Regions from separate parts of the Bacillus sp. T3 genome, predicted to be linked through region 3. Evidence: riboswitches for the same ligand, from Rfam matches in the RefSeq annotation. Region 3 holds a riboswitch; each other region holds the start of a gene.
The links. A riboswitch is a leader RNA that binds a small molecule or an ion and turns the genes downstream of it on or off. The one in region 3 is predicted to bind S-adenosylmethionine.
Positions count from the first base shown of each region.

Region 1: it holds a riboswitch for S-adenosylmethionine, as region 3 does, so the genes downstream of both, RGF10_RS12250 (hypothetical protein) here and RGF10_RS04300 (O-acetylhomoserine aminocarboxypropyltransferase/cysteine synthase family protein) in region 3, are expected to answer to the same signal.
Region 2: it holds a riboswitch for S-adenosylmethionine, as region 3 does, so the genes downstream of both, RGF10_RS22230 (homoserine dehydrogenase) here and RGF10_RS04300 (O-acetylhomoserine aminocarboxypropyltransferase/cysteine synthase family protein) in region 3, are expected to answer to the same signal.

Region 1 is NZ_CP137761.1:2,367,639-2,373,156, forward strand. Features, by position in the region: gene RGF10_RS12240 (oxidoreductase) at 1-1,171, shown strand, start outside; gene RGF10_RS12245 (GerMN domain-containing protein) at 1,510-2,640, shown strand; SAM riboswitch class I at 2,694-2,796, shown strand; gene RGF10_RS12250 (hypothetical protein) at 2,892-3,215, shown strand; gene modA (molybdate ABC transporter substrate-binding protein) at 3,333-4,121, opposite strand; gene RGF10_RS12260 (ATP-binding protein) at 4,406-5,518, shown strand, end outside.
Region 2 is NZ_CP137761.1:4,329,284-4,334,801, forward strand. Features, by position in the region: gene RGF10_RS22215 (DUF1360 domain-containing protein) at 1-90, shown strand, start outside; gene RGF10_RS22220 (DUF3231 family protein) at 224-778, opposite strand; gene RGF10_RS22225 (hypothetical protein) at 864-1,022, opposite strand; gene RGF10_RS22230 (homoserine dehydrogenase) at 1,127-2,347, opposite strand; SAM riboswitch class I at 2,457-2,567, opposite strand; gene RGF10_RS22235 (trans-sulfuration enzyme family protein) at 2,655-3,794, opposite strand; gene RGF10_RS22240 (DEAD/DEAH box helicase) at 3,947-5,089, opposite strand; gene RGF10_RS22245 (hypothetical protein) at 5,226-5,518, opposite strand, start outside.
Region 3 is NZ_CP137761.1:852,128-857,645, forward strand. Features, by position in the region: gene RGF10_RS04275 (arsenate reductase family protein) at 1-100, shown strand, start outside; gene gcvH (glycine cleavage system protein GcvH) at 128-511, shown strand; gene RGF10_RS04285 (toprim domain-containing protein) at 694-1,047, shown strand; gene RGF10_RS04290 (thioredoxin family protein) at 1,058-1,366, shown strand; gene RGF10_RS04295 (hypothetical protein) at 1,390-1,770, shown strand; SAM riboswitch class I at 1,814-1,916, shown strand; gene RGF10_RS04300 (O-acetylhomoserine aminocarboxypropyltransferase/cysteine synthase family protein) at 2,001-3,311, shown strand; SAM riboswitch class I at 3,438-3,554, shown strand; gene RGF10_RS04305 (methionine ABC transporter ATP-binding protein) at 3,808-4,833, shown strand; gene RGF10_RS04310 (methionine ABC transporter permease) at 4,826-5,491, shown strand; gene RGF10_RS04315 (MetQ/NlpA family ABC transporter substrate-binding protein) at 5,510-5,518, shown strand, end outside.

The DNA of each region.
Region 1 (5,518 bases), 1.5 Mb from region 3:
TATGATGTTTGAGCAAGGCTGGAGAGTGTATTTGGCCGATGCTGTTAAAAAGGTAGTCAATATTCCCGTCATTACTGTAGGGGTTATCCGTGAGCCAGAATTTGCTGAAACCGTATTATCAGAAGGTAAAGCTGATTTTATCGCAATGGGAAGAGCCCATATCGCTGATCCTGAATGGGCAAAAAAAGCGTACGAAGGTCGTGAGAAAGAAATCAGAAAGTGTATTTGCTGTCTGAATTGTACAAGAACTGCAGGTCACGTAAAATGCTCTCTAAACATTCGTGCAGGTCGAGAACTAGAGTTTAAGGAAATGAAGAAGATAAACGAAAAGCGTCATGTAGCCATTGTTGGGGGTGGTCCTGGCGGAATGGAAGCAGCGAGAGTTCTGACATTAAAGGGCTATGATGTCACTATTTTTGAAAAGGATTCCAAGCTTGGAGGACAATTGAACCTAGTCAATCAACCACTCGCTAAAGAAAAAATGAATTGGATGATCGACTATCATCGCCACGAAATGGAACGATTAAAAGTAGATGTTCGTATTAATACAGTCGCCACGATCAACAGCATAAAGTCATTAAATCCATTTGCAGTTTTCTTAGCAACAGGTGCAGTACCAATTGTATCGCACGTAGAAGGATATGATTTAGCAAACGTTTGTGATTATGAAGATGTGTTGTTAGAAAGAAAAGCTTTTGTAAACAAAAAAATGGTGGTTATGGGTAGCGGAATGGTGTGCTATAGTGTTACGCATCAGTTGGCAAAGCAGGGGAATGATGTAACCTTAATTGAGGTGCCTACTGAGACTGGAAGCAAGGTAACTCCGCATACAAGAGCAATGCTATTGAATCGTTTAATAAAAGAGGATGTTAAGCTGATAGAAGGTCAAACAGTGGTTAAAATTCTTCCGAATACCGTAATCATTGAAGATGATGAAACTGGAAATCAAATAGAGCTTGAATTAGATTATTTTGTATTTTCAATGGGTACAGAAGCATATAATCCACTAGAAGAGCTCTTTCAACAGCATTTTGATAATGTTTTTGTTATTGGGGATGCGATAAATCCTGGATCGATTACGAATGCAATTAAGGATGGGTTTGAAAAAGCATTTGTCCTCGAAGACATAGTCACAACAAGGGTCAAAGAGAAAGTGTTAGAGGAAGTATAATAATAAGCATGTTAAGAGAACGATCATCTTGATCGCTCTCTTTTTTATGTTTTGTCACAGTTGATTGGAGTGGAAGGTGCGAAGACTCCTGCGGGAGCAGCGGGACAGGCGAGACCCCGCAGGCGCGAAGCGGCGAGGAGGCTCACCGCCCGCCCCGCGGAAAGCGAAGCGCCTGGAGCGGAAATCAACAGACTAATTAAACACAGCCTTCTTTTTGGGAAGTCTGATAAATCAGTCTTTTTTGCGCTGGTTTGGACTATATAACGAAAAATCATTGTATAATAAGGGTAGGAGAAAATGGGACAGAAGATTGATAAATTTATAAAGGGGAAATTTATATGAAAAGGTTGATTACCCTACTAACCGTTCTACTTCTCATGATCGGTCTCATTGGCTGTACCTTGAATAAAGACAATACAAGTGACGAGAACCAAAACAATGAAAAGACAAATCAAAACAGCAATAACAATAAAACAGACACTAAAAATGATAGTGATGGAGTTAAGGAACCTAAACAAACGAAAGAAACTCTGCCAGATATTAGCGAATACTATCCAATCACTAAAAATACACGATATAGCTATGAAGGTATTGGAAATGAATACTCAACTTTCACGGTCTATCCTGATTATATTTCTGAGACAAAAGTCCAACAAAGAGTTGAGAATGGTGGAACAGTGATGGCAAATGTCTTGGAGATAAAGGACGGAAAACTAACGAAGGTCTATTCTAGAGGAGAAGCATACTATCGAGAGAATCTATTAAAATTGACCGGCGAGAATCAGGAAATTATGCTGATGGAGCCACTTAAAAAGGGGACAACATGGACGTTAAAGGATGGAAGTATCAGAACGATCACGAATATGACGGTGGATCTTACGACTCCTTCAGGTAATTATAAAGCAATTGAAGTAACGACAGATAAGGGCAATGATAAAACCTTAGATTACTATGCTAAAGACGTTGGCTTAGTGAAATCTGTTTTTGTTACAGGTGAAACTGAAATCTCCTCGACCTTATCAAAAGTAGAGGAAAATGTACCACTTGTTCAAAATATTACTTTCTATTATCCGAATATTAATGACGATAAAATATATTATCAAAGCAGGCCTGTTAGCTTTTACACAAATGAAATTACAAGAAAGGTTTTGACAGCAGCATACAAAGGGCAAAGTCCGAATCAATTAGGAACGGTTTTTTCAAAAAACACAGAGATTAATAGCCTATATTTAAATCAGGATGGAAATGTTTATCTTGATTTGAATAAAGCCTTTATTGAGGAAATGAGCGCTGGTGCAGCATTTGAAGGATTAATTCTTCAATCAATTGTTAATACGGTCGGACAATATTATCAATGTGAAAAGGTATTTCTAACGATTGATAATCAACCTTATGAATCAGGTCATATTTCGATGAATAAAGGAGAATCCTTTAAGGTTCAAAGTGCTGGAACGATTGAAATTAAGTAGAATTCCAGAATTTCCATATCTAAGCTACTATGTTAAAATAAATTAAATAAATAAGGTTATCGAGAGTGAACGAGAGTGCTGGCTCCAGGACTTCACAGCAACCTACTATTTGTAAGGTGCTCCTACCAGTAAAGCCTTGGCTTTGAATGATAACGACACCATCGAAGACTCTTAGGTGCATACTGTGTGCTATAAGAGTCTTTTTCGTTCTTAACTTGAAGCCTTCGAAAAAGGAAGGGGGGATAGTTATTATGAATATTAATGGAGTAGCCAGAGAGTATATGGCCCGTTTTCAGAGTGGGGAGGAATTTTTCAAACAGGTTGCTGACCAGATTGAAAGGCAGCTAAAGGAATGGGATCCTCAATATGAAGTATTTTTAATGAGGTTCTCTTATTACGAATTAGTCATTAAGAACGGTGAGCAATACTACAACATTCAACTAACTTATTCAGAATTAGATAGTCTGCAAAAAAAGGCACCATATGCACTTGATCGAAAAATATGGAAGGACTTAAATGCTCTAGGGCTGCCAATTATAAAAGGGTATGGGAATTATATTGAATCGATTCTATAGTTATACCGTTATAATCCTTCCCTTTTTTTCATTATAATAAAAAGCAAGAAGCCGTCAATTTGTGCAGGCTTCTTGCTTTTTTATTAATCGTAATAGGTATAAAGAATTTTGACAGCATTAGAGATTCTTAAACCCGTATTTATAAAGAATTTTCATTGATTCTTGGGTTTGGAGGTATTCAAAAAAATTCAGTGCTTCCTCTGGATTTGCAGTCTTCTTCAATATCCCGACTGGATAAACAATCGGGGAATGTAAGTTGTTCTGTGCTGTGGTCATTACTTTAACTTTATTTGAAGTAAGAGCATCCGTTTTATACACCATTCCTGCGTCAACATTTCCTGTTTCAACATATGTAAGCACTTGGCGTACATCTTTTGCAAAAACTAGCTTGGATTCGACTCTTTTCCAAATGTCTAAATTCACCAAAGTCTCTTTGGCGTATTTCCCAGCCGGGACTGTCTCGGGGATTCCAATCGAAATCTTCTCCGCCTTTTCTATGTCTTGAAATGATTGGATACCTGTCTGTGCTCCCTTCGGTATGATTAAAACGAGCTCATTCCCAATTAAATCCTTTGATTGATTCTTTTCAATGAATCCATCATTGACTAGTAAATCAAATTGGTCTTTTGCTGCTGAGAAAAACAGGTCAACCGGTGCTCCCTGGATAATTTGTTGATACAATGCACCCGATCCGCCAAAGTTATAGGTTATATTCACATTAGAATGTTCTTTTTCATATTTTGCTTTAATCTCATTTAAGGCATCTTGCAGGCTTGCTGCAGCTGAAATCGTTAAATCAACCTGCTTAATAGTAGCTTCCTGTTTATTTGATTCATCATTAGAACAGCCAATGACAGTTAATGTGAACACAAAAATAAAGAGGAGGATAAGGAATCGCTTTTGCAATAGAATCACCCTTCTTAAAGTATGTATGATAAAGTATGTAATTTAAAGTATAACTTATTATAAAGAGAATGGTTCAATAAGAAAAGGAAGCAAACGTTATTTTAAAAGAATTTTGATGGTATGAGAAATATTATTAAAGGAAAATTACGGATTGTGTCGAATTACTTATTAATGTTTTTTCTGTAGATTTTTAATAATGAAAATTCTTTTTGACAATTGAATGATTGTCTCTGCCGATAACTAGAAAAAAATATAGGGCATTCACGAAATGGAGCACATCAAAGATGGATAAAAAATCCAGATCAATAAGAGGGATTATTAGCTTTTCTTTTGTTTTTTTAATGGTTAGCACTCTCCTTACGATTGGTTATATTATTTTCTCTAATTGGAATGATGCTTCTGAAAGCGTAATTAATCAAATAGAGAATGATGCGGCAAAAGATATCACCAACAAAATTGATAATCTCATCCTTATTCCATCAAATACAAATCAGGTTAATCATTATTTGCTTGAGCGTGAGATGATTGATTTTCAAAATAAGAATATTCGTGATGCATTTTTTGCTGGAATCATTAATTCGAGCAGTAAAGAAATATATAGCTTTAGTTACGGGTTGGAAAATGGCGAATATTACGGAGCACGTAGAAACGTGTTTAACGAAATCGAAATATATCGCAGTAATCCCGAAACAAATGGTCATTCCTATTATTATTCTGTCTCAAAAGAATTGACAGAGGAAGATTTTGTTGAAGATTTTGGAGCGTTTGACCCACGTACTAGACCTTGGTACACTCTGGCAAAGGAAGCTGGGAAACCAATCTATTCTCCACTTTATAAGCATTTTGTTAAGGATGACCTTGTGCTCACATCAGCCTATCCAATATATAATAAGGAAGGAAATCTTAAAGGAGTACTTGGCACACACATCACATTATCAAGCTTAAACAGTTTTTTAAAGGAAGTCGTGTCAGACCGTAAGGCAACCGCCTATGTAATCGAAAGAAATACTGGTGATATTGTAGCCAATTCTGTTGAAACAGCAAACTTTAAAAAAATGGAAGACGGAACTTATGAAAGAATTGGTATTGAAGATATTGAAACTACTTCGATTATCGATGCCTACAAGTCCTACAAAAAAACAGATAAGAAAAACTATGTTGGTAAGGAAGCTGGAGAAACCTTTCAGCTTAAGCTAACCGAATATAAAAAGGATGGTTTAGATTGGTTAATTATAACAGCAGTACCTGAAAGTCTATTGAAGAGTGAAATCAATCAAAATATCCAAACGGCAAGTGTATTATCAATTATCGCACTATTTATTTCGTTTTTTATTTATAAAAAAAGCACGGACGTCATTTTAAGACCAATAAATAATTTGATTGATGTAGCTGATCGT
Region 2 (5,518 bases), 1.1 Mb from region 3:
TTATCGATTGCGGGAGCGCAAGCGATTATTGAAACCTTTGTCGGGGTTAACATAAAAAAAGTGGATTATTTAGCAAAGAAAGAGGATTAGTGCACATTTAAAATAAGACGGTTTCAATTTACTGACTGATTACTTCCCCAAGTGAAAACAAAACCTCTCCACTAATAATAAACAAGCTTGAGTTATCACCGAACTCAAGCTCATTACCCTGTATTAGATTTCATCATTGGTGTGTTAATAATCCTGGTGGTAAATAGGGAGGTGGTATTTTGAGCCAGCCTCTTTTTCTCATGACCGATTTAATCAAAGCACCATACTTCATTGCTTCTAGTTGGAATTCCAAAAACATAAGTCCAACATCGTTTCGAATAGATTGTGCAGAAGATCCTGCACAGGTGGTGATTGCAGTAGCAATCTTAATACTGACAAGATTGCATATTTCCGAGTCCGTCAGTTTAGCCCCAGCGGGTATCGCGAGCGGATCAGTAATCGGCTTTGGTTCGGATGCATCTGGTAAAGGGATTCCTTCATTCTGCATAAAAACCTTCAGTCGACTCGCTTGTGAGCTAGCCCCACCTAATGTTTTATGAACAACATTTTTGACTTCTGGATCGGTTGTCGAATTAAGACCGATTTGTTCAATTGCAACCGCTTCTTCCAAAATTGTCAAATACGTCCAGCAGGACATCACCTCTCCCACGTGCAACGGCGGCTTTGGTTCTTCATCAAATAAACTATGAATGACTTTTGATAATGCCTCAAAGGTGTGTTCAGGCAATTTTTTACGCACCTCCATTAGAAAGACTTAATAACATGGGAAAAAAAGGTGCTCATAATTTCTACCTTGAGCACCCAATTCTTATTTAGTCTTTTGATAAATCCATGTCACGATCTTTTATATCAGGTTGTCTGCTTCCCTTTTCACCTGTTGTAAACTCGACAAGCTCCTCACTTGTACGATTCCCAAGCTTACTATTATTATTTCGATTGGCATTGGCATTCCCTAATTTTGTTCTGCCCATGACTCACAACCCCTTTATTTATTTTCTCAAAGGTAGTATGAGACAGTTCCATCACCATTATTCCTATTAGTCCAACTCTTGGTTCAAAACAAATTTAAAAATGCTTAAATGGCTAGACGTTCTGAAAAATCCAGTTTCGTAATATCGCCATATACTTCATAGCATTGAAGCTCTGGTGCAGCTTGTGTGATCGTTTCAAGTTCATTTGCTGAACCAGACACAAGTAAAAGGGATGGTCGTAAGAAACCAACGATTTCGATTGTTGATGGCCAGGATAATTCCTTCAAGCCCTTGCCGAAAAGAACCCAGTTAGGTTGTTCTATTTTCGTTTCCTCCACAAGACTATTATTTGTGATGTTAGCATTAGAAGGATTCACTATATGGATAATGTCCTCTACTATCGCGCTTGCAGTTGGGTACATCCCCGCACCAGGTCCTTGGATACAAATGTTGCCGACGATATCAGCCTCAATTGAAATGGCATTTTGCACACCCTCTATCTGATATAAAGGATGGGTTGAGCTTACAAGGACTGGTTTCACAGAACAGCTAACGCCATTTGTGCTTTTTTCAATCGAAGCTACATGCTTAAAGCGTAGACCTAGTGCTGAAAATAGACCAATTTTTTCGGACGAAATTTCAGTAATCCCTGATCGCGTGACATCCGACCAATTGGGCTGCTCCCCAAAAATGACTTGACTTAAAATCATCGCTTTAAAGAATGCATCGATTCCTTCAATATCATTTTTGGGATCCAATTCTGCATAGCCTTGCTCTTGCGCAATGATTAATGCAGCGGAGAAGGAAAGGTTTTCCTCTCTCATTTTTGTTAAGATAAAATTCGATGTCCCGTTTAGTATACCTTCCACTTTTGTTATTCCATTAACATTTAACAGCGTATTCAGGGTCTGAATAACAGGAATCCCGCCTGCCACAGTCGCTTCGAATCCAATCGATACATGGTATTCATCTGCTAATGCCTTCAGCTGTTCCCCGTGATGAGCAAACATTTCTTTGTTAGCTGTAATGATATGACAGCCCTTTTTAATGGCTGATTGCAAATAAGTATACGCCAGATCTCTTCCCACAATCGCATCAATTACAACATCAAGCTTTGGTAGTTGAAGAATCTCATCAAAATCAGTTGTTAACAGAACATCCTGATCTGGTAATGAATGCTTTTCGATATTTTTTACTAATACGGCAATGATTTTCACCTCTTTACCCAATAGAGCCTTAAAGCGACTTTGATGCATCTCAATTGTTTGATAAACGCCTTTTCCAACTGTTCCATATCCTAAAAGTGCAATATTTATCGTTGCCATCTTCTCCATCTCCCTAATAGAAAATTTCATTTCGATTTATGTAGTGTCCAGGTTTATTTAATGTCGTAACAACAAAAAACCCTCTTCATAAGAAGAGGGTTTTTTCCTCCTCTTATCTTTCAGACAGCACACTGTCTGCAGGATTTAGCACCTTTTCAAGCAATGCTTGATGGTTGCCGGACTTCATAGGGCCTGTTCCCTCCGTCACTCATGATAAGAGATTATTTAATTTTTCATTTTATTAAAAATAATTAGCTTACTCTACATATTAGTTAGATTTTCGAAATATGTCAACTAAAATCCACTTTTACTTTGCAGCTTTAGTCATCGCTTGCTCAAAAATGCCAACGATATCTTCTGCATGTTCAATTCCAACCGAAATTCGGACAACCTCAAATGTAATTCCTAATGCGTCACGTGCCTCAGCAGGTAAAGCACGATGCGAGGTAATGACTGGATGGGAAACAGATGTCTCTACACCAGCCAAGGTTGGCGCAATTTTAATCCAGGAAAGATTTTTAAAGAATTCATTTACATTAACTGTGTTAGCAAGCTTGATTGTGACAATCGCACCATATCCGCTCTCGCCGTGTTCAAACGGATAATAAACCTTCTCTACAAGTTTATTGTTTTGAAGGGCAAGGGCTAGCTCTCGCGCGTTTTTGGACTGCTTTTCCATTCTTATTGCTAATGTTTTTAAACCACGCGTTGTTAGCCATGCTTCAATCGGACTTACGTTTGTGCCAAGGTTTACAACCTTTGCGGTTGCCTTTGCTAGCAAGTCCTTTTCACCTACTAGTACTCCAGCTGTCACATCGCTATGACCACCAATGTACTTCGTCGCACTATGAACAACTAAATCTACCCCTTTTCCATATGGCTGGCAATGATAAGGAGTGGCAAATGTATTGTCCACAAGAGTGGTGAGTTTATGCTTCTTTGCAATTCGGACAAACTCCTCGATATCTTGTACTCGAAGGAGCGGATTTGTAATGGATTCTGTGTATAATAATTTTGTATTTGATTTGATTTCTTTCTCAACCTGGGCAAGGTCTGTGAAGGATACGAACGTGACTTCAATCCCGAATTGGTTTAGTTCCCCTTGCAGGAGCTGAAAGCTACCCCCATACAAATCTTCTGCAGCCACAATATGATCTCCACTTTTCACCACAGCTAGTACCCCTGCTAAAATAGCTGAAAGTCCAGATGAAGTTGCGACACCAGCGGGAGCACCTTCAAGAGCTGCTACTGCTTCTGCTAATTCATCTGTATTCGGATTTCCAACACGTGAATACAAATAGTTTCCTTGTCCTTGATAATAGCCCTCTAATTCATCAAGATCAGAAAAAGTAAAAGCTGTCGTTTGATAAATTGGGGTTACTTTACTTTTGATTGGCATTTTGCTTTTTTTAACACCATGTAGTACTTCCGTTTCAAACCTGGACAAAACCGTTCACCTTCTTTTAAGAATAGAAAAACTTATCTGAAAATACATGATGACTATAACAATATCCGTTTGTTTCGTCAATCTCCTATCGGGGAAATCAGTTTTTGTAAGCGAATTCAAATAGATATTTTTATTTCAGCAATCGTTCTGGCCTATTTTTCAGGAGAAACTAATTCACCTTTATAGAAAACCTTCTTCTTACCGGTTAGACCAAGTTCTCGGTAGAATTTCTTCAGTTCTCTTTCCTCTCTATCGGTTACAATAGCCACTACAGTTCCGCTTGCTCCAAAGCGTCCAGTTCGTCCAGAACGGTGAACATATTGATTAATCTCTTTCGGAAAATCAACATGCACAACATGGGTCACTCCCTTAATATCTAAGCCACGTGCTGCAACATCCGTTGCAATCAGAAGAGCAGAATCTCCATCGCGAAATTTCTTCAGTGCAGATTGACGTTCCAGCTTCTTCAATTCGCTATGTAGGATTCCAGCAGAGATTCCTTTAAACGACATTTTAGAAATGGCTACAGATGCTGCGCCTATGTCATTCATAAAGGCTAGTGCTTTAATGTTTGATAACCTCGCAACCTTCTGTAAAATATCGATTTTGTCACGCTGTTCACAAACGATATAAAGATGTTCTACCGTTTCAGCATTAATCGTTTCATCCTTGCTTATTTTAATGAGTTCTGGATTGTTCGTTAATCCCCGCGCAAATTCCTCTGTTGCTAATGGCAAAGTCGCAGAAAAAACTAGCACCTGACGATCAGCCAACGGTGAATTGACAATATGACGTACGGTTGTTAGGTGCTCTGGAATAAGCAATTGATCGCCTTCGTCCAATACGACGGTACGTACCTCGTGCATTTTTAATTTTTTTTGCTTTATTAGCTCGAAAATCCGACCTGGTGTGCCCACGACGACCTGTGGAGACTTCTTTAATTTTTCAAGCTGTCTTTTAACGTTTGCCCCGCCAATAAAGGAAGCACTTCGAATTCCACTTCCTTCTGCCCACTTTTGAATCTCACTTAATATTTGCATACAAAGCTCTTGTGACGAAGCAAGAATAACTGCTTGGACCCCACGCTTATCAATATCGATTTTTTGTAGTACAGGAATTAAATAGCTTAACGTTTTCCCTGTTCCTGTTGGCGACTCAGCAATCACATCTCTGCCAAGAAGCGCAGACGGAATCGATTGCATTTGAACTGATGTCAGCTGTTCAAAACCTGATTTTTCCCAATTAGCTTGAAGGAATGGTTTCAATTCTTGATTATTTACTGTTATATTGATCATAATATCTCCTTTTAGTACATACCAATTTTAAACGTACTTTGTTTCATTTTATTATAACCTTGTTATTCTCGCAAAATCGGTTCAAATTTGTTATGTCAAAATAAAAAGAGGGCAGCGATCTCACTGCCCCCATGAATCATTTATATTTCATTTTGTACGTTTTTGTCCAGGAATAAAGAAGTAACCCGAATCCAAGAATAAGCTGGAGGAATACGACGATCGCATCCCAAAATTGGATAGACGAAACTGGTACGGTAATTCCAGCAACTGAATCCTTGATGACGAACATGATTTGCGGAAGGATATAACCGACTAAAAGTGTTAAGGAAAGAGCCATTCCAACTAAATAGCCTACTCCATATACGATTACAATCCCTTTTTCACCCGCAAATATTTGGTTTGATTGGTTCGGACGTTTTGATAACAGCT
Region 3 (5,518 bases):
CGCCTCTGATGGAATGCTAATTAAACGTCCGATTGTATATGATGGAACAAAGGTAACCGTTGGCTTTAAAGAGGAAGAATTTGAACAAACTTGGAGCTAATTACAAATGAGTGGAGGAAAATAATTGATGAATATTCCTAAAGAATTTCGTTATTCAAATGAACATGAATGGGTTAAGGTAGAGGGAGATAAAGTTCGTGTGGGCATTACTCATTTTGCTCAATCAGAATTAGGAGATATCGTCTTTGTAGAGCTTCCAGAGGTTGGGGACAAGGTTGTTGCGGGTGAACCATTTGGTAGTGTTGAATCTGTAAAGACTGTATCAGAATTATATGCACCTGTAAGCGGCACAGTTGTGGAGATTAACGAGGAATTAAGCGACAGTCCTGAATTTGTCAACGAATCACCGTACGAAAAAGCATGGATGATTATAGTTGAACCTACAAATTTAAACGAAGTTGAACAGTTAATGACTGCTGTGCAGTACGAAGAAATGACAAAAGAAGATTAAGTTATACAAGCGCCGTTGCTATGAGCAGGGCGCTTTCTTTATGAATCTGACTAAGAAATGAGGATTTTCTCTAAAATATTAGTTAAAAATATAAATAGTTGAGTCTTAGGAGGAATACTACACCAACTTATTGAATATTGAATAATCTAAGATAAATACAACTTCGTTTTCAGGTGATAAATATGAGAGAGCTCAGCGATAAAGTAATCATTGTTGAAGGCACTTCAGATAAGAAGAAAGTTAAAGGCATTATTCGGGAGCCAATTGAAATTATTTGCACCAACGGTACGATAGGGATTAACCGTTTAGAAGAATTAATTGATTCTGTCTTAGATAAAGAAGTCTATATTTTAGTCGATGCTGATGAGGCTGGAGAAAAACTTCGGAAGCAATTTAAACGCGAGTTTCCAGAAGCGGAGCATCTTTATATCGATAAATCATATCGTGAGGTCGCTACCGCACCTGTACACCATTTAGCGACTGTTCTAGTCCAAGCAAACATAGATATATTTACTGAATTTTTAGAAAGAGGATGAATCGCAAGAAATGAATGAGTTGTCAGTTGAACAAGCCAATACAATCCTCCATCAAGAATTTGAAGGAGTCCTCTATTTGTATACTCCAATGTGTGGTACATGTGCAGTGGCTCAAAAAATGCTTACGGTCATTGAGGAGCTTATACCAGAAGTCGAGATGGTTAAAGTCAATGTGAATTTTTCCCGAGCGCTAGCTGAACAATTAAAAATTGAAAGTGTACCATGCTTATTAATATTCAAACAAGGTAGAGTGCAACAAAAAATATACGCATTTCAGTCTGTTCCATATTTGTACGACACAATCAAAAAGATCATCTAAAGGGATAAGGTGGGGTGAGTTCCTTGGGTTGCCTAGTGGAGTCTTTTGTCGAAACGTTTAATCATAAGCTTCATCTTCACGATTTAGTTAAAAATAATCCTATACAGGTATGTATTGATACCGAAAAAGGAAAGAGTTATTTCATCGTGCAAAATGGTCTTGCTAGAAATGCTGTTCAAGAATCAGTGTCAGATGAGTGTGATATCGTTTCAATTGCAACCAGTTATGATACTGCAACTGAATTATTATCCGGAAAAATAAAATTACGAGAAGCACAGGCACAAAAGCTACTCACTGTTTCAGGTTCACTACGGACAGCACTATTGTTAGAAACTGTTTTCTATTTAACAACCAAGGATATGTATATAACAATAGATTCAGAAAAGTTAAATAATATTTATTGACTTAAAAAGAATCGCTATGATAAGGTTTAAAAGTAAATAGAATTTCTTATCAAGAGAGGTGTAGGGACTGGCCCGACGACACCCAGCAACCGGTTCAGAACACGGTGCTAATTCCAGCAGAGTAAGACAACTCTGATAGATAAGAAGAGATGATAAAGTTAGCGAACCCTCTTCTTATTAGAAGTGGGTTTTTTGATGTTTACTATCATTACATAAGGGAGAGAGAAAGAATGAGTGAAAAACAAAAAAATTATCGATTTGAAACCTTAAGTGTTCATGGTGGCTTAGCACCAGATCCTGTAACTGGGGCGCGTGCTGTTCCGATTTATATGAGCAATGCCTATCAATTTGAAAACACTGAGCATGCTGCGAATTTATTTGCCCTAAAAGAACCAGGTTATATTTACACAAGAATACATAACCCAACTGTTACGGTATTTGAAGAGAGAGTGGCTTTACTAGAGGGTGGTATCGGAGCACTCGCAGTCGCAAGCGGAATGTCGGCGATTACATTAGCCATTTTGAATGTCGCTCAGGCAGGGGATGAAATTGTTGCCGCGTCAACTCTTTATGGGGGAACTTATAATTTATTTGCGATGACGCTACCACGTTATGGAATTAATGTGAAGTTTGTAAATGCAGAGGATCCAGAAAATTTTAGAGCGGCCATTACGGATAAAACGAAAGCAGTGTTTGCTGAAACAATCGGCAATCCAAGCCTACGTATTTTAGATATCGAAAAGGTTGCAGATATTGCGCATGAGGCAGGAGTACCGTTAATCGTCGATAATACATTTGCCACACCGTACTTGTTAAAGCCAATTGAATATGGGGCAGATATTGTCATCCATTCTGCAACAAAGTGGTTGGGTGGAAACGGTACGACATTAGGTGGAGTCATAGTGGATGGAGGTAAATTCGATTGGGGTACGGGCAAGTTTCCTGGGTTCGTTACCCCAGACCCAAGCTACCATGATCTCGTGTATAGTGAAGCGCTTGGGGCAGCAGCCTTTATCGTTAAGGCTCGTGTTCAGCTGTTGAGGGATATGGGACCTGCAATCTCGCCACAAAATGCATTCCAGCTTACATTGGGGTTAGAGACATTGCACGTAAGAATGAAGGAACATATTGCTAACACGAAGGAAATCATAAAATATTTACAAGCACATCCTGCCGTAAAATGGATTTTATACCCAGGAAATGAGGATCATCCGGACAAAGCTCTTGCTGATAAATATTTACCAAAAGGACCTGGATCTGTCGTTGTATTTGGAATTGAAGGTGGACGTGAGGCAGGGGCGAAATTTATTAATGAATTAAAGCTTTGGACACATGTTGCCAATGTTGGCGATGCTAAAAGCTTAGTCATTCACCCAGCCAGTACAACCCATCAGCAATTAGATGAAGAGGGCTTAGCAGCCGCAGGTGTTCCAGAAGATTTAATTCGTCTTTCAATTGGAATTGAAAATGTCGAAGATTTAATCGAAGACCTTGACCAAGCAATCGAAGTAGCAACTGGCTTAACGAGTGCTGTCAAATAACTTAGGTAAAAATATCCATTATTTTAAAATAAATATTCTAATTGACAGAAATAATTTATGCGTGATAGAATCACTTTAATAGTAAGGAATTCAGAACATATAATTGATTGAATAATAGAATAGTTGCTCTTATCAAGAGAGGTGGAGGGATGTGCCCTATGAAGCCCAGGCAACCGTCATATTGCTTAGCAATGTGAAAAGGTGCCAATTCACACAAAGTCATACGACTTTGGAAGATGAGAGAAGGGAAATAGAAACTCACTATGCCTTTCTGCTCATTTTGCAGATAGGCATTTTTATTAGGTTCGAATTCTTTCTAAATTTTATTAAAATAGCATTTGTTAACTGTTGGAATTCAGGATGAAGGTACATTAAAGAAAAAACATATAAACATGCCAAATTATGAATGAATGGTTAAGAACATTCAAAACATAATGAAATACTAGAAGTCCAACAAAACAGCATCTGCTAGGAAGAATTAAAAGAGGGTGATCGGATGATTCATATAAAAGGAGTAAACAAGATCTATCCTTCAAAAAATGGTCGTGTAACAGCAGTTGACGACGTGAGTTTGGAAGTGAAAGAAGGAGAAATCTTTGGTGTTATAGGCTATAGTGGTGCCGGAAAAAGCACCTTGATTCGGATGCTGAATGGGCTAGAGATTCCAACGCAAGGTTCAATTAAAGTGGCTGGTAATGAGGTTTCCTCGATTAAAGGAGCAGCTCTCAGGAAGGCTCGCCAAGAAATTAGTATGATTTTCCAGCATTTTAATTTGCTCTGGTCTCGGACTGTACGAGAAAATATCGCATTTCCACTTGAAATCGCTGGAATCTCGAAGCTTGAACGGAACAAACGGGTGGATGAATTAATCAAGCTCGTTGGGTTGGAAGGAAGAGAAGAATCATACCCTTCACAGCTAAGCGGAGGACAAAAGCAGAGAGTAGGGATTGCGAGAGCACTAGCGAATAACCCGAAGGTTTTGCTTTGTGATGAAGCAACAAGTGCATTGGATCCACAAACAACTGATTCAATTTTAGATTTGTTAGTTGATATAAACAAACGTCTAGGACTGACAATCGTGTTAATTACACATGAAATGCATGTGATTCGAAAGATTTGCCACCGCGTTGCGGTTATGGAAGACGGGAAAATTGTTGAGCTTGGCCCTGTTTTAGAGGTGTTTAAACATCCTGAACAGGCCATTACAAAGCGATTTGTCCAACAAGTAACGGAGCCAGAGGAAACAAAAGAAACGATTGAGAACTTATTGACACGTTATCCACATGGACAAGTGGTTCAATTATCCTTTGTAGGAGAAGCAGCTGAGCAACCAGTAATCGCTAATTTGATCCGTCAATATGAGTTAACTGTTACGATTTTGCAGGGGAAAATATCCCAGACCCAAACAGGTTCTTATGGGACGCTATTCCTACATCTAGATGGGAAGCAACAGGAAATTGACAAAGCAACAGAATTCCTACATTCCCAGCACGTAGGGGTGGAGGTGATCAAGAATGGCTGAGATAATTGAGCAACTGAACTGGGACCAATTATGGATTGCGACACAAGAAACGATCTATATGACGTCAATCTCTGTGATCACCACATTTATATTAGGACTTTTACTTGGATTATTATTGTTTCTAACAGATAAAGGGAACATTTGGGAGAATCGCTTTATTAACATTATCATTGCTGGTTTTGTGAATATTTTCCGATCAATCCCATTTATTATATTAATTGTTTTGCTTATTCCGTTTACAAAATTAATGTTAGGAACCATGCTTGGTGCAAATGCAGCACTCCCTGCTTTAATTATTGGGGCTGCACCGTTTTATGCACGTATGGTGGAAATCGCACTTAGAGAAATTGATAAAGGTGTGATCGAGGCTTCTCAATCAATGGGGGCGACACATAGTCATATCATTTTTAAAGTACTGATTCCTGAATCATTGCCTGCGTTAATCTCAGGGATTACAGTAACCGCCATTTCGTTAGTAAGCTTTACAGCGATGGCTGGGGTCATTGGTGCGGGTGGTCTTGGACATTTCGCGTATTTAGAAGGATTTCAGCGTAATCGACCACTGATTACACTAGTAGCCACTATTGCTATATTAATTTTGGTATTTATTATCCAATTCGTTGGAGATTACTTTACAAAAAAAACAGACAAACGTTAACTAGGAGGAAAAGTAGACATGAAAAAG